4 regions of the Clostridium sp. HBUAS56017 genome follow, and region 4 is predicted to be linked to each of the others. Evidence: riboswitches for the same ligand, from Rfam matches in the RefSeq annotation. Region 4 holds a riboswitch; each other region holds the start of a gene.
The links. Region 4 has a riboswitch for thiamine pyrophosphate ahead of thiW (energy coupling factor transporter S component ThiW). Riboswitches for the same ligand answer to the same signal wherever they lie in the genome.

Region 1 (5,068 bases), on a different contig from region 4:
AGCTATTGCATTATCATATTTACTTTGGAACGTAGTCACTCCTCTTTCAATTAATGCAATCTTTCCACTTAAATCTTGCCCATGAAAATCATCTTGTCCATCTTTTATAATACCTTTTCCACAATCAACTACCTTATGGTAATCTCCTAAAGCAGCTAAATTACTTCCTTCAATATTACTAAAAAATACTTTTCCTTTTGTCCCTTTATTTGATTCATAACTAACTTGTGGTAAAACTGTGCTAGAGTTTTCCATAGAAGCTATTGAGAATGCTCCTTTTGCTGTAGAAGGTGAACTAACTGTAGCTGTATCTTTTAATCCTGTCTCATCTGTTGGTTGTCCACTTGTGTTGGATGTTGTTGTTGTTTGCGAATTTCCTGCTGAAATAACACATATAACACCAGCATCTGTGGCATTTTTAACTGCCATATTTTCTGGATCCTCCTCTGCCGAAAAACCTGGTCCACCACCAAGACTCATGTTTATAACATCTGCACCTAATTTCACCGAATCTTCCATGGCTGCTATGATATCATCATCATAAGCAGATGGTGTAGCTGGATTGTTTGTGAATACCTTCATAGCTAAAAGCTGTGCTTCTGGAGCAACACCTTTCACTGCTTTAAAAGTACCTGTATCATTATCATCTCCATTAGCTGCAACTATACCTGCAACGTGCATACCATGTTGACTTCCATCATCAATTACATTATCATTACCATCTGCATAATTATATCCAAACGGAACTTTATCAGTAAAATGCGTACCATAATGAAGCTTGTCTATATTTACTTTAACATCTTCACCTTTTAACTTGATTTTGCTAGTATCTATTTTTTGAAGGTCTTTGTGTCTATAATCAATTCCTGTATCTATAATTGACACTACCATTCCTTCACCTTTATACCCAAGATCTTTCCAAACATCTGTTGCTCCAGTTATTTTCTTTGCAAATTCCATATCCGGCTTAAATGATCTCACTTCTGTAACTGTTTTTACCCCATCTATAGCACTTATAGCACCTATATTTTTTCTTTTTGTATTAATTGAAAAACCATTAACTAAATAACCAAAACTTCTTTTAACAGTAGTTCCAGTTATAGCTTCAACCTGACTAATAACATTGCTTTGAGACGATTTGACTCCTTCTTCTTTTTCTTTTACTGAATCAGTATAATCAGTTCCATCATCCTTAATTGCTGGTGAATCCTCTAATTGAACTATAACTCTAATGTCCTCTTCTAAACCAGAAGTTGTTCCATTTTCGTTAAATGAATTACCTTTAATGTACTTTGCTTGATTTGTTAATTTTTCCTCAAGTTGATTCTTTGCAGCTTCCTTTAACACATTTGTAGGCACTTCTTTTCCCAGTGCTGTTAATACACTACTATTCAGTATCACTGTAGTAGTTAGTGCTAAAGTAGTCATAAGAGAAATAAACCTTTTACTCTTCATTATAATCCCCCTTTTTATTCTCTAATTGTAATTATTTTCATATTGTTGTCTATTTTACATCTAATTTTTTCCCTTGTAAATATAATTTTAACTATTCTTCTTAAAAATTATATTTAAATACAAAAACTGAACTTTTTATATTTTTTTCCTTTATATTTTATTCATTTACATAGTTATACTTATTTTTTTTAATACTTTATTCTAAAAAATAAAGGATTAGTCTAAAATTCACAATAGACCAATCCTTGTTTTTTCTATATTTTGTATATTTTTATATTAATCTCTAAGTATATTTAAATCTTCTCCACTAAGAATCTTCTTCATTGTCCTCATAGAACACATTTTTCCACACATTGTGCATGATTCTTCATCATGTGGTTGTGATTCGGCTCTATATCTTCTTGCCTTTTCACCGTCAATAGCTAAGCTAAACATAGCTTCCCAATCTAAATCAGCTCTTGCTTTACTCATAGCATTATCTAAATCTCTTGCCCCTTTAACTCCTTTAGCTATATCTGCTGCATGAGCTGCAATCTTTGAAGCTATAATACCTTCCTTCATATCTTGTAAATCTGGTAATCTTAAATGTTCCGCTGGAGTAACATAACATAAAAAATCAGCTCCATAAGTAGCAGCAATAGCTCCTCCAATTGCTGATGTTATATGATCATACCCTGGTGCTATATCTGTAACTAATGGTCCTAAAACATAAAATGGTGCTCCATGACATAACTTCTTTTCTAATAACATATTAGCTTGTATTTCATTAAGTGCCATATGTCCAGGTCCTTCGATTATAATTTGTACATTTTTTTCCCAAGCTCTCTTTGTAAGTTCTCCTAAAGTAATAAGTTCCTTTATTTGACTAGCATCAGTGGAATCATTAATTGACCCTGGTCTTAATGCATCTCCCAAAGATATAGTCATATCATATTTAGAACAAATATCTAAAAGTTTATCAAAATGCTCATAAAACGGATTTTCTTTGTTATTTAACTCCATCCATGCAAACAATAACGAACCACCTCTTGACACTACACTAGTTAATCTATCATTTCTCTTTACTGTTTCAACAGCTTCTCTGTTAAGCCCTGCATGTATTGTTATAAAGTCAACCCCATCTTGACCATGCTTATCTACCACATCTAAAAATTCTTCAGCAGTTATATCTTTTAATTCTTTATCATAAAAACCTACGGCATCATATATTGGTACAGTTCCAAGCATTGCTGTAGACATCTCTACTATTTTTCTTCTCATGCCTTCAGTTTTCCCATAATTAGACAAATCCATTATAGCTTCTGCTTTCATTTCAAGAGCTACTCTTACTTTCTCTAATTCTTTATCACATTCTGGGCAATCTTTTGAAATTCCAAGATTAACATTAATTTTAGTTTTAAGCCCCTGCCCTACACCTTCAGGACTAAGCGTTTTATGATTTTTATTTGCTGGAATTGCTACCTTTCCTTCTGCAACTAAATTTCTCAATTCTCCTGCATCCATATTTTCTTTTTTTGCTACTATTTCCATTTCTCTTGTAATGATGCCTTTTCTAGCTGCATCCATTTGTGTTGTGTAATTCATAAATGAATCCTCCTCATTTTTTTCTCTATAAAAAAAAGCTTGCCAAAGCAAGCTTAAAATTACTACACAAATAATATAGTTAAATTAATATTGCTTCCCTCCGATGGCATTATCCATATCAGGTTACAAGGGTTAGGATTTTACTCCCTCTCAGCCAAATTGGCACCCCTAGCAAGTTTTCTTTATATTAATCTGATTATACTATTATTCCCTCTTCATTTCAATACATCATAAAACAATACAATTTCACTACTAACCCCCTTTAAGTCCGCATTTTACCAGCATATTCTTCAGAATATTACCATACAAGAATATTTATTCTTCAGAATATGTTCATTTTTTACCTTTATTAAAAACTTAATATTCAAATGATTACTTCACTATTATGAGATAAAACATTCTTTTGTTCATGAACATATTGTAGAAAATTAAATTATACTGTGATATTCTGAATTTATATGGATAGGAGGTATTAAACTTGAAAAGTATATATATGATAATTGCGGATGATATTAATGAATCTATACAAAAAGGCGAATTAAAACCTGGGGCAAAATTACCATCTATCAGAACTTTAACCAATAAATATAACTGTTCAAAAAATTCAGTTATAAAGGCCTATGAAACATTAAAAAATAATCATGTAATTTATTCTTCCCCTAAAAGTGGCTTTTTTATAGCTGAAACTTTAGATAGAGGTCAATTCAAAAGAGATACTATTAATTTTCACAGTGGAAATACCGTTATAGGCAATATGAATACAGAAGATTTAAAACACTGCCTAAAATGGGCTAGTGACATATATAAAAATTATTCTTTAGAAAGTGGCGTTTATGGTATTGACTCTTTAAGAGATAAATTGGCTACCCATCTTTCTAATTATCAAATATTTACCTCGAGAGATAATATTTTTATTAATATGGGTGTCTGTCAAACCTTAAGTACACTAAATGCTTTAGAATTTCCAAATAAAAAGACAACTATTTTGATAGAACAACCTACATATGCTATGTATATGGAAGGTCTAAAAAATAGTGATACACATGTAATAGGAATAGAAAGAGATGAAAATGGCATCGATCTCAAAGAATTAGAAAGGATATTTAAGGAAGAAAGTATTAAATTTTTCTATGTTATTCCACAGCATCATAATCCTTTAGGAACTACTTTAAGCAAAAATCAAAGAAAATCAATAGCTAAACTTGCTAAGAAATATGATGTATATATAGTTGAAGATGATTATTTTTCATGTATAGACGAAAATAAAAATTATGACCCTATATTCTCATATTCTGACCGTAAACACGTATTTTATATTAGTAGTTTCTCTAAAATTATGCCTTGGATGAGAATAGGATTTATAGTTTGCCCAACTTCTTTGATTGAAGCTCTTAGAAAATGTATGCATAAAATTCATTTTTTTTCATACCCTACAGCATCTCTATTATCACAAGCAACTTTAGAAATCTATCTTCAAAGCAAGCTACTTTATAAGCATACTTCATTAATAACCGCTGATTTAAAGAATAAATATAATGTTTTAAATGAAAACTTAAAATCTTTAGAATCTCTTGGTGTTGAAGTAGTTAAAGAACACTCTGGTTTTTATTGCTATCTAAAGCTTCCTGAATTGGTTAATGAAGATATATTAGTAAAGGAATTAGAAAAATCTAAAGTCATAGTTGGCCACGGGAAAAGATTTTATTTTGACGATAAATTCTATAAGAAAGGCATTAGGCTTAGCATTGCAAGTGTCAGTGACAATGATATTATAAAAGGAATTTCCATAATTGAAGAAAAGCTAAAAATGTTCATATGAAAAAGCCTTTAAATAAACTAAAAACTCTTTACTATTTAACAATACAAAAATACATCCGAGTTTATAAATTAATAAAAAGCTACCTTGTAAAAGTAGCTTTTTACCTAATTATCATATTAACTTTCTTTTGTATCGTATGCATTTATATAAAGTTGTTTTAACTCACTCATCAATGGGTATCTTGGGTTAGCTCCTGTACATTGATCATCA
Region 2 (5,068 bases), on a different contig from region 4:
TTTTAAAGAGTATTTTGCTGTAAAGGCAACTCCAAATCCACATCTGCTTAAGATTTTACAAGAAGAAGGATGTGGAATGGACTGTTCTTCTTTAACTGAACTTATGATGTCAGAAAAATGTGGGTTCCTTGGTGATGATATTATGTTTTCATCAAATAATACTCCAGCTGAAGAATTTCAATATGCACGTAAATTAAATGCTACTATTAATTTAGATGATATAACTCATATTGACTTTTTAAGAGAAGTAGCAGATATTCCTAAAATAATATCTTGTAGATATAATCCAGGAGGAAAGTTTGCCCTTGGAACAACTATAATGGACGATCCAGGTGATGCTAAATATGGATTAACTAGAGAACAAATGACAGAGGCTTTCTTAAGATTAAAAGAATTAGGAGCTGAAGAATTTGGAATGCATTCATTTTTAGCAAGTAATACAGTTACTAATGAATATTATCCAGAGCTTGCAAAGATTCTTTTTAAAGTTGCAGTTGAATTAAAGGAAGAAACAGGCGTACATATAGGGTTTATTAATCTTTCAGGAGGAGTAGGAATTCCATATACTCCAGATAAGGAACCAAACGATATTATTGCAATAGGTGAAGGTGTAAGAAAAGCATACGAAGAAATATTAGTTCCAGCAGGTATGGGAGATGTGGCTATATATACAGAACTTGGACGTTTTATGCTTGGGCCTTATGGACACCTTGTTACAACTGCAGTTCATGAAAAACATATATATAAAGAATATATAGGTGTTGATGCATGTGCAGTTAACTTAATGAGACCAGCAATGTATGGAGCATATCATCATATAACTGTAATGGGCAAAGAAAATGAACCTTGTGATTATGTTTATGATGTAGTAGGATCATTGTGTGAAAATAACGATAAATTTGCAGTTGATAGAAAGCTTCCAAAGATTGATAAGGGAGATATACTTGTTATTCATGATACTGGTGCTCATGGATTTGCCATGGGATATAATTATAATGGTAAATTAAAATCTGCTGAAATCCTACTTAAGGAAGATGGATCTACTAAGCTTATTAGAAGAGCAGAAACTCCAGAAGATTATTTTGCAACTTTAGATTTTTAAAATTTGACAAAAATTACTTGAAGTTGTAATATAAAAATTGGAAAATTTAATAATAAGGCTAGGGGTGCTGACTATAAGTTAGCTGAGAGATATTCTGTTAGAATTGAGACCCTTGAACCTGATGTGGTTAGTACCATCGTAGGGAAGCAGTGAATACTATGTATTCTTCATAGATTTAAAATTTTAGACTTGCCTATTATGGCAAGTCTTTTTTTATAGCTGAATTCCTAAGGTGAAGAAGGAGGTGCGAAATAAATGAAGGTTAATGGAAAAGAGTTTGAACTAAAGGAAGAAAAAACATTAGATAAGTTTTTAGATGAACTTACAATAAATAAGGAAAAAGTAATAGTTGAATTAGATGGAGCTATTATAACTAAAGAAGACTTTGTAAATATAGTACTTAAAGATAGTAATGTTATGGAAGTAATAAGCTTTGTTGGAGGAGGCTAAATTAATGAAAGTATTAATAAACGAAAAGGAAAGAGTTGTTGATAAGGCTTCGGTTTATGAGCTTAGAGATGAATTTAAAAAAAATGCTGATATTGTTATATTAAATGGATTCCCTATAAAAGATGATATTAATGTACAAGAAGGTGATAGAATCTGCTTTATAAAAAAAGGAGAAATGCCAAAAAAGGAGGAACTTGAAGCATTAATGGCAAGTCGTCATACTCCTAAGGTTCATGAAACTTTAAAAAGAGGAAAAGTAGCTATAGCAGGAGCTGGAGGGTTAGGCTCTAATGTAGCTATATCTTTAGCAAGAATTGGAGTTGGACATATAAAGGTTATAGACTTTGATGTAGTGGAACCAAGTAATCTAAACAGGCAACAATACTATATAAAGCATATAGGAATGAAAAAGGTATATGCATTAAAGGAAATTCTTACAGAGATTAATCCTTTTATAGAAGTAGAAGTGTTAGATTTAAAAGTTGAGAAAGATAATATTAAGGATATTTTTAATGGATTTGATATAGTAGTTGAAGCTTTTGATAATGCAGTATATAAAGCTCTTCTAGTAGGAGAAATATTAAAGAATTTCAAAAAAACTAAAATTATATCAGCCTCAGGTATGGCGGGATTTTATTCCAATAACATTATATATACTAAAAAAATAAATGACAGATTATATATTTGCGGAGATAGAATTCATGAAGCAGGGATAAATGAAGGGCTTATGGCTCCTAGGGTTGGAATTGTAGCTAACCATGAGGCAAACACAGTACTAAGACTATTATTAAATGAGATAGAAGTATAAATATTGGGGGAGTAGAAATGAATAAATTTATATTAGGCAAGCAGGAACTTAGTTCAAGGTTATTAGTTGGTACAGGAAAGTATGGAAATAATAAAATACTTCCAGATGTAGTTAAGGAATCAGGCACAAATATAGTTACTATGGCTGTAAGAAGAGTTGACCTAGATAACAAAGAGGAAAATATAATAGAATATATACCAAAAGATATAATATTACTTCCAAATACATCAGGAGCTAGAAATGCAGAAGAAGCTATTAGAATAGCAAGAATAGCTAAAGCTATGGGATGTGGTAATTGGATTAAAATAGAGGTTATTTCAGATACCAAATATTTAATGCCAGATAATTTAGAAACTCTTAAGGCTACTGAGGTATTAGTAAAGGAAGGATTTAATGTTTTACCATATATGAATCCAGACTTAATGATGGGTAAGCGGATGGCAGAGGCAGGGGCAGCGGCAGTAATGCCATTAGGTGCACCAATTGGAAGTAATAGAGGAATAAGAACAAAAGAACTTATAGAAATTATGATAGATGAAATAGATACACCTATAATAGTTGATGCTGGTATAGGTCGACCTTCAGATGCAGCACTTGCTATGGAGATGGGAGCTTCAGCAGTTCTAGTAAACACTGCACTTTCATCAGCTAAAGATCCTATAGCTATGGCTAAGGCATTTAAAAAGGCTGTAGAAGCAGGAAGAGAAGCATACCTAGCTGGTCTTGGAGCAGAAAGTACAAAGGGCAATGCATCATCTCCTTTAACAGGATTTTTAGGTTAAAGAGGTGGAAAATATGAGTGTATATGAATATATAAAAGAAAATACAGATTTTGATTTTTACGAAGCTCTAGATAAGATTACAGATGAGGATATAAAGAGGGCTATAAACAAGAAAAAACTTATGCCAGAAGATTTTTTAGCCTTAATCTCAAAAGGAGCAGAAAACTATTTAGAAGAAATAGCTCAAAAAGCTCATAAATTAACTGAGCAATATTTTGGGAAGACAGTGTTATTATATACTCCTATATATCTTGCTAATTACTGTGTAAATAAATGTGCCTATTGCGGATATAATCACGATAATGACATTCATAGAAAAAAATTAACCTTAGAAGAAATAGAGAAAGAAGCCATAGCTGTAAGTAAAAGAGGATTTAAGCATATTATCTTTTTAACTGGTGAGTCGCAAAAGGATACACCTGTTGAATATATAATTGATGCTACAAAGATACTAAAGAAATATTTTTCATCACTAGCTATAGAAATTTACCCACTAACAGAAGAAGATTATAAAAGGGTTGTAGAAGCTGGAGTGGATTCTTTAACTGTATATCAAGAATGTTATGATGAAAAAATATATGATAAGGTTCATGTAGCTGGGCCTAAGAAAAATTATAAGTTTAGATTAGATGCTATAGAAAGAGGCTGCAAAGCAGGAATAAGAAGTGTCAATTTAGCTCCACTCTTAGGATTAAATGATTGGAGAATTGAAGTTTATAAGATGATGCTTCATGGCTTGTATTTAAGAAAGAAATATCCAGAGGTTGAAGTGGGATTTTCTACTCCAAGAATTAGACCATGTGTAGGGGGATATAATGATTTAAAGGAAGTAAGTGATAAGGAATTAGTTCAAGCTATTATAGCGATGCGATTGATGTTCCCTAATTGTACTTTAAATATTTCATCAAGAGAAGGAAGAGGATTTAGAGAAAAGCTTATTCCACTTGGAGTTAATAAGGTTTCTGCTGGAGTATCTACTGCTATTGGTGGACATACAATGGACATGGAGGAAGCAGGAGAAGTTCAGTTTGATATAAACGATAGTAGAGATGAAAATGAAATGAAAGAAATGATAAGAAACATAGGTTATGAACCTATATTTAAAGATTGGCTGGGAGCATTTTAGATGAATGTAATAGGGGTTACCAACAGAAAATTGTGTGCTGATTTTTATAAGAGGATAGAAGAAATAGCTAAAAAAGATTTACAATATCTGATACTTAGGGAGAAGGATTTACTAGCTAAAGATCTAGAAATAATGGCTTTAAAAGTGATGGATATACTTAAAGGATCTGGGATGGGTTTGATAATAAATGGGAACTTAGGTGTAGCAAAAAAAGTTGAAGCAGCAGGGGTACAACTTTCTTTTAGGGATTTTATAAAAGGAAAAAGTATTAATTATGACGGAGTAGTAGGAGTATCTATTCATAGTTTTGAAGAGGCCATTGAAGTGGATAATAGAGGTGCTAGCTATATGATTTATGGGCATATATTTGAAACTGATTGTAAAAAAGGTGTTTTGCCCAGAGGACTTAAGGAATTTAAAGCTATATGTGAAAGTGTTACAACTCCTGTATATGCTATAGGTGGGATTACCAAAGAAAATGCACAGTTTGTAATGGATAGTGGTGCCTATGGTGTAGCATATATGTCTTCATTAATGAAGGGTAAAAGGTTGGAATAACCTTTTATAATATGTATAATATAGGTATAAGAGCGTAGAGGAGGAGTATAAAATGGTTAAGCATATAGTATTATGGAAACTTAATGATGAGGGAAAGAAAGATGGAGCTACTAAAGTAGTTACCTTATTACAAGGCAAATTTAAAGCACTTTTAGGTGTGGTAGATGGACTTAAGGCAATAGAAGTTGGAGAAAACTATAATGGTGGAGAATATGATATGACATTATATTGTGAATTTGAAA
Region 3 (5,068 bases), on a different contig from region 4:
TTATCATCTGCCTTTAATTACATCTACATTTTTATAGTTATTTTCAATTGTCCCTATACTTTCTTGTAATTCATTTTACTATAGAAAACATATTCAAGTCTTGATATTTATCTCTAAAAAACGCATACTTTCTTAAAAGTCCTTCATAAGCAAAGCACATCTTCTTGAGCATATTTTCTGATGCTATATTTTCAGGATATACAACTGCTTCTATTCTTACTAAATTCATTTCATTAAAACCGTATTTAATTGCCGCCAACACTGCTTCTTCCCCATATCCTTGTCTCCAAAATCCATCATTAAGTTCATATCCAATTTCCGCTCTATAATGCTTTTTATTCCAGTTATGAAATCCACAAGTTCCAATAATTTTATTGGTACCTTTTATCTCTATACCCCATCTAACTCCATTACTCATTTCAAAAGAAGTCTTAAACTTTTCAATTAATACTTCTGCTTGTGAAATATCTCTCATTGGATAAGCACCATAATATTCCATTACTTCTTCTGATGAAAGTATTGAAAACAAATCCCTCGAGTCTTTTTTTGTAATTAATCTTAGTTTCAATCTATCCGTTTCTATCACCGGAAATTCTACAAACTTAATTTTATTATCCATTTTTCCCATCCTCTCTATAAAACTTTATTTCCTTAACTTTTCCTATTTTCATATTACACTATATAATCCATCTTATGTAATAATTTATATAGAACATAGCAATCCATTAACTAAATGTTTGCTGTAGATTCTTTTTTGCGCTTTATTTCACCCACTAAGTTCCTGCGTATTGAAAATCGACATTAATTATTATCAAAAGCGATTTTATATTTAACATATTTTCCTATAATGTAGATACTTTATGATATTATTTTTCTTGTAAATTATGTTATAATTATTAGGCAAACGATAAAATACAAAACATTTGAATTAGATTAATACTTGCTAAATTTATTAGAGTGAAAACTGCATAAGCTCTACTTTTTAATATAAGTATATATAACCTTCAAATGTTTAACAGAGATAAAGGGGAATATAATTATTATGGATAAGGGTTCAGATATTTTTTCAGGATTGGAAGAACTGGGTTTTAAAAATATAAAAGATGTAAATATCTACGAAATCAAAGAAACAAAAAAAAATAATGATAATATACAAAAAAAAGAAATTGAAACCACAGATGAAAGTTCATACCTGTATGATAGGAAAGTAACTTGCCCAGTATGTAGTAATGAATTTACAGCTCGTACTGTTAAGACAAATGCTTATAGAATAAAAGAAAAGAAGAGTGATTTCTATATAGAATATAGTCTTATAAATCCATACTTCTATGACGTATGGCTATGTAATGTATGCGGATACGCATCTATGAAAGCTGATTTTCTTAAAATAAAAAGCTATGAAAAAGAAAGTATAGTAAAAAAAATCACACCAAATTGGAAAGGAAAAAAATATCCTGATATATACGATATAAATATAGCAATTGAAAGATACAAATTATCCTTACTTAATCTTTCAATAATAAATTCTAAATCTAGCAAAAAAGCTATAAATTGCTTAAAACTTGCATGGTTATATAGAGAACTTGGAGACGAAAATAATGAACTACTATTTAGAGAACAAGCTTTAATAGGCCTGAAAGATGCCTATTTAAACGAAGGTTTTCCTATATATGGTATGGATAAATTCAAAATTCTTTACTTGATAGGTGAATTAGATAGACAACTAGGTCATTATGAAGAATCTCTAAGATATTTAGGAGAAGTAATTACATCTCCAGGTATAGACAGAAAATTAAAAGATTTAGCTGTAGACCAAAAAAATTTAATTAAAGAAACTTTGGAAAATATGAAAAGTACTGATAAAAGTACCATTAAAAACACCTCAGCTGACAAAGTAAGTATTAATGAAAAGCAAGGTTTATTTTCAAAGTTCTTTATGCAAAAATAATTAACCATATTTATCACGAATTTTCTCAAATATAAAGCAATATCTAATAAGATGATATTGCTTTTCCTATGCTGAAGGTTTATTTAATATATAATTAGCTACATTCTTTCCGTCACCAAATAAAGTTTATAATCTCTACTATCCTTCATTCATTATTTTACCTCTATCTATTATTACTTTTTCATTCAAGTTAAAAATAGCATCTATTATTCTTACTTTTAATGTTCCTGTGCCTTCATTACTTTTATCTAAATTTTCATAAGCTATTTCACCAGCAATTCCCATAGACACAATTCCTGATAAAGCTGCAACAAGAACATTTTCTGTTGCCCCTAAGTATGAACCAATAAGTGATGTACACATACAACCTGTACCAGTGATTTTAGACATAATCTTTTGTCCATTATAAACACTATATAAGTTATTTCCATCAGTAATAATATCTACTGCTCCAGTAATTACAACTACTGTATTTAGCTTTTTTGCAAAATCCTTTGAAATCTTCTTTGCTTTTGTAAACTCATCAGCATTTTCATCTATTACATCACCTGAATCTACTCCCTTAGTTTTTGTTTTCACACCATAAAGAGTTTTTATTTCCGACAAATTACCTCTTATAACTGATATTCTTATTTCTTCCAATATTCTTTTAGCTACTTCTGTTCTATAAGGCGTTGCTCCTGCACCAACAGGATCTAAAATAACTGGAATATTTAATTCATTAGCCCTTTTCCCACCCTTAATCATAGCTTCTACAGTTCTACTATTTAAAGTTCCAATATTTATTACAAAAGATGAAGCAAGGGATACCATATCATAAACTTCATTAATATCATCTGCCATAACTGGTGACCCACCTATTGCTAAAGTAATATTTGCACAATCATTAACTGTTACATAGTTTGTTATATGATGTACTAAAGGATTCTTTTCCCTTACTGCACTTAATGATTCTGAAACTATTTTGTTAATTTCCATTTATTGATCCACCTCCAAGTTAATATATAAATAACACCTGTAAAATAGCTAATACTTTTTTTCATCTCTTGAACCTACTAAATGCAAAAAAACACAAACCTATAGGATTTGTGTTTAAACTACTGTGTTAATAAATTTAAATAAACAACTTCCTACGCTGGCATTATCCAGTTCAGGTTTTAGGGTCAAAGAATTAAGGTTCTCAATCTCAGCTAGCCAATCCAGCCCCCCCTGTGTTAATTACACATTTTTCTAATTTAGAATAACATAACCTTTTATTGTATTCAAGTAATTATTATATAATCAAGTTTTTATATAATATACCATCAAGCTCTTCGCTCATGTGTCTAACCTCAACAGCTTCAGCTAAATTATTTGAATATATATCTATCTTATAATCACAAACTTTATCTTTTCTCTGAAATGGATTTTCAGTTTTCTCTATAGATTGAATACTACTTTGCTTAATAAGAGTTGTTGTCTTTGTTAGACTACCACTACTAGCCAGTATTATTTTTTTCGTCACCCCTAAAGATGTATTCTTGTAATTAAAATATCCAAGTAATATATTAATTAAAGTTATAATAACTATAATCCCTAATTTTAATTCACTAGGTATAGCTTTAATAATAAAATATAGAAGTATTAATATTATTAAAGTAGTTATCACTCTTAGAAAAATAAATCTTTTTATACTACTTTTAGGTGGTTTATTTACCTTTCCTAAGAAAATCATTTCAGGTAATATCTTTCCTAAAAACTCTTTATTAAATTTATCATTTGCTATAGGATACAATATTGCTTTCTCATTCCTCTCATCTCCATAACCTATAGTAATAACCTCCAAGGTATATATTCCTAGTAATTGTTGCAGCATACCTTGTTTATATTTTAATGCATGTATCTTTTCTATAGGTATGGAATACTCTTTTTTGCTAAACATTCCATAACTTATACTAAAGTTTTTATTTTGTACCTTTATAGAAAATTGATATAACTTAACTATTTCATATATAATTGATAATAGAATTACAATGATATAAGCTATTACAATCATACATATTATTATAATTATGAGACTAGTCCTATTTTCTAAAAACGAATCACTAATATTAATAGATTGACTTAGATCTTTAACTACAGATGTTTTAACAAAACCTTTAACATTATCTGTAAAATTAAATAAAGCAAAACAACCTCCTATAGCCCAACCCAATTTACTTTTTGTAACTGCATATATTATAATTTCTTTTATAGTAATGATCCTTTCAATAGGTTCTCCTTTTTTATTTTCTTCAAACTTTTCAATATTTATATTATTTTTGCCCTTTAATATATTATCTCTTAGATTTTCAGCTAAGACATACTGTAACTTTATCTTAAACTCTGATTTTTTTTCAACTGCACTTCCACTGTCTATTTTAACTGTACAAATATCAAAAATCCTATCAAGCAAAGTTTTCCCTATATCTATAGTATTTATCTTGCTAAAAGGAATTTCTTGCTTTGATCTCTCAAATATGCCAGTTTTATAAACTAACATATTGTCATTAAGATAAAACTCAGTATTAAGCCATTTTTTTATAGCCACAGCTATTATACCAACTAAAACTACTGCTATTCCAATAAATAAATATTTCTCTCTATAAGATAGCATTAGTATAAGTAAAACCCAAAAATTTTTTATTGAATTAATTATATCGTAAACTATAATAATCCAGTGATTTCTAGTAGGATTATCTATCATTTTCTGTCACCTTTTCCTTAACTTTATCCTTTAAGAAATTACTTATTTCTTCTGCCTTAGCCATCTCAATATTAGGGATTTTATAGCTTCCTCCTGCAGTATATATTTGAAGATCTGCAAGTTTGAACTTTCTATTTATTGGTCCCTGATTAATCTTCATATGTTGAACTCTTACTATAGGAATTACAACAGTTCTAATCCAATATATTCCCTCTGAAAATTCTATCTTATCTTCACTTATTCTATAACGCCACTGCTTGTACTCCAACCTTGGATATAATATTGTATTTAATAACATTAGAAATATTATTATTGCTATTGCTACATTTGCATATACACTTGGATTCCCTTCAAGTATTTGTAATCTTGCTATAAGGAAATAATCTCCTCCTATT
Region 4 (5,068 bases):
TTAATTAAAGAGGCTATGAAAAGATTAATCCATAGAGATATACAAATAAAGAGGGTAAAGATTGATAAAAAGAAGGCTATGGATATATTTCAAAAGTACGGTATGCAAGATAAGGTTATGCTTTTAAAGCAGATGGATTTTAATGAAGTGAATTTATATGAGTTAGATGGAAGATATGATTATTTTTATGGACAAATGGCATATTCTACAGGAATAATAGAAGCTTTCGATTTAATTAGATATGCTCATGGGTTTATTTTAAGAAATCCTAAAGAAGGGGATATTAGTTCGCTGCCTGAATTTAAGGAACAGAAAAGTCTTGCAAATATTTTTTATGAAACAGAGGAATGGCTTAGGATACTTGGTATAGGTGAAGTTGGAAGTTTAAATGAAAAAGTCATTAATGGAGATTTGAAAGATGTAATATTAGTTTCTGAAGCCTTACATGAAAAGAAGATTGCTCATATAGCAGACCAAATAAGTAAGAAAGAAGATATAAAGATAGTACTTATAGCAGGGCCTTCTTCATCTGGAAAGACTACCTTTGCGAATAGGCTTGGAATTCAATTAAGGGTTAATGGGCTTATTCCAATTTCAATATCTCTTGATGATTATTTTCTAGATAGGGAAAGGACGCCTAAGGATGAGGAAGGAAATTATAATTTTGAATCTATTTATGCTATAGATTTAGATTTATTTAATGAAAATTTAAAAGGTCTTTTAAAAGGTGAAGAAGTAGAAATTCCTAGTTATAATTTTAGGACAGGAACTCGTGAATGGAGTGGAAACAAGATAAAGTTGCCACAAAATGGAGTCATAATTATAGAAGGGATACATGGATTAAATCCAATACTTACAAGTGAGATAGAGGATAAAAATAAGTTTAAAATCTATATTTCAGCCTTAACTCAGCTAAATATAGATAATCATAATAGAATTGCAACTACTGATGTCAGAAAGATTAGAAGAATAGTTAGAGATTACTTGTCACGAGGATATGGTGCAGAAGATACATTAAATATGTGGTCATCAATCAAAAAAGGGGAAAAAGAGTATATATTTATATATCAAGAAGAGGCAGATGTAATGTTTAATTCAACATTAGTGTATGAATTAAGTGTACTTAAATCTTATGCAATTAAAGAGTTAGATAAAATTAAGCATGGAAGTCCATCATATAATGAAGCTGTAAGGTTAAAATCATTTTTGAATTTTTTTAAGGAAATTAAATTTGAAGATGTACCTGAGAATTCTATTTTAAGAGAATTTATAGGTGGAAGTTGTTTTTATAAGTATTAAATAAAATGAACTATATCCTGACACTTGAGTAAAAAGAGTGTTTGGAGATAGTTCATTTTTTAAGTTTCGCTTGGATTTTTAAGTTTTTTTATGATAATTCTTAATTTATGAACAATAATGTAAATTTATATTGATTTAATTATAAGTTTTGCTTAAACTAAAATGAGGAATTTACAAGGAACGAAGGAGAAAATATATGACAAATCTAGGCGTTTTTGATATTTTAGGACCTATTATGATTGGTCCTTCAAGTTCGCATACAGCAGGAGCAGCAAGACTTGGAAAGGTCGCTAGAGCTGTTTTAGATGGAGAACTTGAAAGTGTTAAGTTTTATTTACATGGTTCTTTTGCTAAGACGTACAAAGGACATGGAACTGATAGGGCATTAGTTGCAGGAATAATAGGAATGGAACCTAGTGATATAAGACTTAGGGATTCATTAGAAATAGCAAAGAAATATGGATTAAAGATAGAATTTATTGAAGCAGATTTAGGAGATGTTCACCCTAATACAGTAAAGTTTATAATGAAAAGTGTAAAGGGTAGAGAATGCGAAGTTATGGGATCTTCAATAGGTGGAGGTAGTATTAAAATTACCGAAGTCAACGGAAATAATGTGGAGTTTACAGGAGAGTATCCTACATTAATTATTTCCAATAAAGATGTACCAGGATCTGTTTCGAAGGTTACTTCTATACTTTATGAAGAGGGGATAAACATAGCGTTTATGAAAGTGTTTAGAAATCAAAAAGGAAAAGATGCTACTATGGTTTTCGAAGTGGACTATAGAGTTGAGAAAAATGTTATAGAGAAAATCGAGAGTATAGATTCAATAAGTAGAGTTATAAGTATTCATCCTGTTAAGGAGGGAGAGTAGTATGAAAATAGCTAGAAGTGGTGACGAATTATTAAAGATTTGTTTTGAAGAAAATATCTCCCTAAGTGAATATGCTATAAGATATGAAATTGAGAATAGGGAGATAACAAGGGAAGAATTATATATAAAGATGAAAAAAAATCTCAATGTTATGATAGAATCTGCTAATAGTGGAATGAATAAAGAAATATATTCAGTTAGTGGGCTTATAGGTGGAGATGCATATAAGATAAAAAAATACTTAGATAAGGGAAATACTCTTATTGGTGAAACAATGGTATTAGCAATGGCAATGGCATTATCCTCATCAGAAGTAAATGCCGCTATGGGGAAAATAGTAGCTTGTCCTACAGCTGGATCTTGTGGGATATTACCAGCAGTTATCCTTACAGCAGGTAAAAAACTTAATAAAAGTGAAGATGAATTAATTACTGCACTTTTTGCAGCATCTTCAGTAGGAATGATAATTGGAATGAATGCTACATTATCTGGAGCAGAAGGTGGATGTCAAGCAGAGTGTGGATCAGCATCGGCAATGGGGGCAGCAGCGGTTGTTGAAATGATGGGTGGTACTCCAAAAATGAGTTTAGATGCAGCAGCTATAATTTTGAAAAATGTTTTAGGATTAGTTTGTGATCCGGTTGCAGGACTAGTAGAAATACCTTGTGCAAAGAGAAATATATCGGGAGCTATAAGTGCATTAAGCATAGCAGATTTAGTAATGGCTGGTGTAGACTCAAAGATACCATTTGATGATGCGGTTTCAGCTATGTATAAAGTAGGAAAGTGTTTGCCAACATCATTAAGGGAAACAGCTGAAGGTGGAGTAGCTATAACTAAGGCAGGACTTGAACTTAGAAAGAAAGTTTACGGAGAAGAAGAATAGTGATAAAATAAAATACGAAAATTAAATAAAATTACTAGGGGAGCTGAATTAAAGCTGAGATTGAAGAAAGTAATCTTCTAAACTCTTGAACCTGATGTGGTTAGAACCACCGGAGGGAAGTAATAAAACTAAAGTGTTTATTAGTATAGCCTTCAAAAGCTATACTTTTTTTATTACAGATTTAATTTATGCTCAGCTTTTTAGGAGGCTTTTATGAAAAGAAGAAACGTAGCTTATAAGTTAGCTATGAGCGGTATATTTATTGCTATTTCAACTGTTTTTGGAACTTTTTCAATACCAATCTTCGGAGCTAAAATGTCACCAGTCCAACATTTTATAAATGTTGTTTCAGCTGTTATTTTAGGGCCAGTTTATGCTTTGGGAAATGCATTTGTAACATCTCTATTAAGGAATATGTTGGGAACAGGTAGTTTGCTGGCTTTTCCAGGGAGTATGATAGGAGCGTTACTTGCTGGACTAGCTTATAAGAAGTTTAAAAGAGTAGGTTTAGCATTACTTGGTGAAGTTATTGGAACAGGAATTATAGGGGCATTAGCTGCATATCCAATTGCAACCTTATTGTTAGGTAAAGAAGTTGTATTGTTCGTGTATATTGTACCTTTCAGTGTAAGTTGTATTGGTGGAGCAGCAATAGCATATAGTTTTTTTAAAATACCAGCTATTAGAAAATTGTTAATAGAAGAAAGGGGAGAACAATAATATGAAGACAGCACTTACAATTGCAGGTTCAGATTCTTCAGGAGGAGCAGGGATACAAGCAGATATTAAATCAATATCTGCAAATGGAGTTTTTGCTATGAGTGTAATAACTGCTGTAACTGTACAAAACACTATGGGGGTTTTTGGGGTCCAAGATATCGAAGCTGAAATTATCGAAGCTCAAATAAAGGCTATTTTTGATGATATTGATGTTAATGCTATAAAAATAGGAATGGTATCTAAGATTGAATCAATCAAAGCAATTAGTAAAGGATTGAGAAGACAAAAAAACTTACCGCCTATAGTTGTGGATCCAGTGATGATTTCTAAAAGTGGATTTAAGCTTTTATTAGAAGATGCTAAAGAAACTTTAATAAAAGAATTATTTCCTCTAGCAACACTTATAACTCCTAATTTACCTGAAGCAGAAGAAATTTTAGACGATAAAATAAGTAATGTTGAGGAAATGAAAAAGGCTTGTATTAAATTAAAAGAACTTGGACCTAAATATGTATTAATTAAAGGTGGACATCTTGAAGAAGATGCTACTGATGTGTTATATGATGGGGAAAAGTTTATATATTTAAATCAAGAAAGAATAGATACTAAAAATACTCATGGAACAGGATGTACTCTTTCCTCAGCAATAGCAGCTAGCTTGGCAAAAGGTATGAATATTGAAGAAGCTGTGAAAGAAGGAAAGAGATACATAACAGTTGCTATTGAACATGGATTTAAATTAGGCAAAGGTGTTGGACCTACAAATCATTTTTATGAATTATATAAAAATGCTAATTTAGAAATAAAATAAAGAATTATAAGGAAAGTGAAGGTTGATTTTATCTCCATTTGAAAAGATCATTTCTTTTTTTGAAAGAGTTAAATGAATACTTTTACTTTCTTTTTTGTCTTTATTTTTTACATATAAAGTATAATCGAAAGGATTTTCAATTATATTTTCAATTGTAAAACTGAAAGAGTTTTCATGTGAATTAGTAAGTTTAATACTATGAGATCTTATTCCTATAAATTGAACATCTGATTTAATTGTATCTTTAAATGATAATTCATATCCCCAATTCTCAGCATAAATAGTATTAGAGCCAGTTTTTTTACAAGTAGAAATATTCTTACAACCAGTAAGTTTTGCTTCTTCCAAAGACTGTGGTTTTTCAAATAAATCTTTTTTATCTCTTTTACACAAGGTTGATCCTTTATCATAAATTATTATATTATCACACACCCTAAAAGCTTCTTTAATATTATGGGTTACAAAAATTACATCG

Region 1: it holds a riboswitch for thiamine pyrophosphate, as region 4 does, so the genes downstream of both, thiC (phosphomethylpyrimidine synthase ThiC) here and thiW (energy coupling factor transporter S component ThiW) in region 4, are expected to answer to the same signal.
Region 2: it holds a riboswitch for thiamine pyrophosphate, as region 4 does, so the genes downstream of both, thiS (sulfur carrier protein ThiS) here and thiW (energy coupling factor transporter S component ThiW) in region 4, are expected to answer to the same signal.
Region 3: it holds a riboswitch for thiamine pyrophosphate, as region 4 does, so the genes downstream of both, thiM (hydroxyethylthiazole kinase) here and thiW (energy coupling factor transporter S component ThiW) in region 4, are expected to answer to the same signal.

What each region holds. Positions count from the first base shown of each region.
Region 1 is NZ_SULK01000032.1:5,437-10,504, forward strand. Features, by position in the region: gene FAY47_RS18485 (S8 family serine peptidase) at 1-1,455, opposite strand, end outside; gene thiC (phosphomethylpyrimidine synthase ThiC) at 1,732-3,039, opposite strand; TPP riboswitch at 3,118-3,219, opposite strand; gene FAY47_RS18495 (PLP-dependent aminotransferase family protein) at 3,518-4,858, shown strand; gene adhE (bifunctional acetaldehyde-CoA/alcohol dehydrogenase) at 4,975-5,068, opposite strand, start outside.
Region 2 is NZ_SULK01000006.1:17,656-22,723, reverse strand. Features, by position in the region: gene FAY47_RS07205 (diaminopimelate decarboxylase) at 1-1,102, shown strand, start outside; TPP riboswitch at 1,153-1,264, shown strand; gene thiS (sulfur carrier protein ThiS) at 1,358-1,552, shown strand; gene thiF (sulfur carrier protein ThiS adenylyltransferase ThiF) at 1,557-2,360, shown strand; gene FAY47_RS07190 (thiazole synthase) at 2,378-3,142, shown strand; gene thiH (2-iminoacetate synthase ThiH) at 3,156-4,268, shown strand; gene FAY47_RS07180 (thiamine phosphate synthase) at 4,269-4,826, shown strand; gene FAY47_RS07175 (Dabb family protein) at 4,879-5,068, shown strand, end outside.
Region 3 is NZ_SULK01000017.1:2,401-7,468, forward strand. Features, by position in the region: gene FAY47_RS14240 (GNAT family protein) at 71-619, opposite strand; gene FAY47_RS14245 (DUF2225 domain-containing protein) at 1,043-1,948, shown strand; gene thiM (hydroxyethylthiazole kinase) at 2,087-2,926, opposite strand; TPP riboswitch at 3,059-3,168, opposite strand; gene FAY47_RS14255 (PH domain-containing protein) at 3,222-4,673, opposite strand; gene FAY47_RS14260 (PH domain-containing protein) at 4,663-5,068, opposite strand, start outside.
Region 4 is NZ_SULK01000010.1:130,546-135,613, forward strand. Features, by position in the region: gene FAY47_RS10460 (nucleoside kinase) at 1-1,299, shown strand, start outside; gene sdaAB (L-serine ammonia-lyase, iron-sulfur-dependent subunit beta) at 1,496-2,176, shown strand; gene sdaAA (L-serine ammonia-lyase, iron-sulfur-dependent, subunit alpha) at 2,178-3,062, shown strand; TPP riboswitch at 3,089-3,197, shown strand; gene thiW (energy coupling factor transporter S component ThiW) at 3,276-3,782, shown strand; gene thiD (bifunctional hydroxymethylpyrimidine kinase/phosphomethylpyrimidine kinase) at 3,784-4,593, shown strand; gene FAY47_RS10485 (ATP-binding cassette domain-containing protein) at 4,579-5,068, opposite strand, start outside.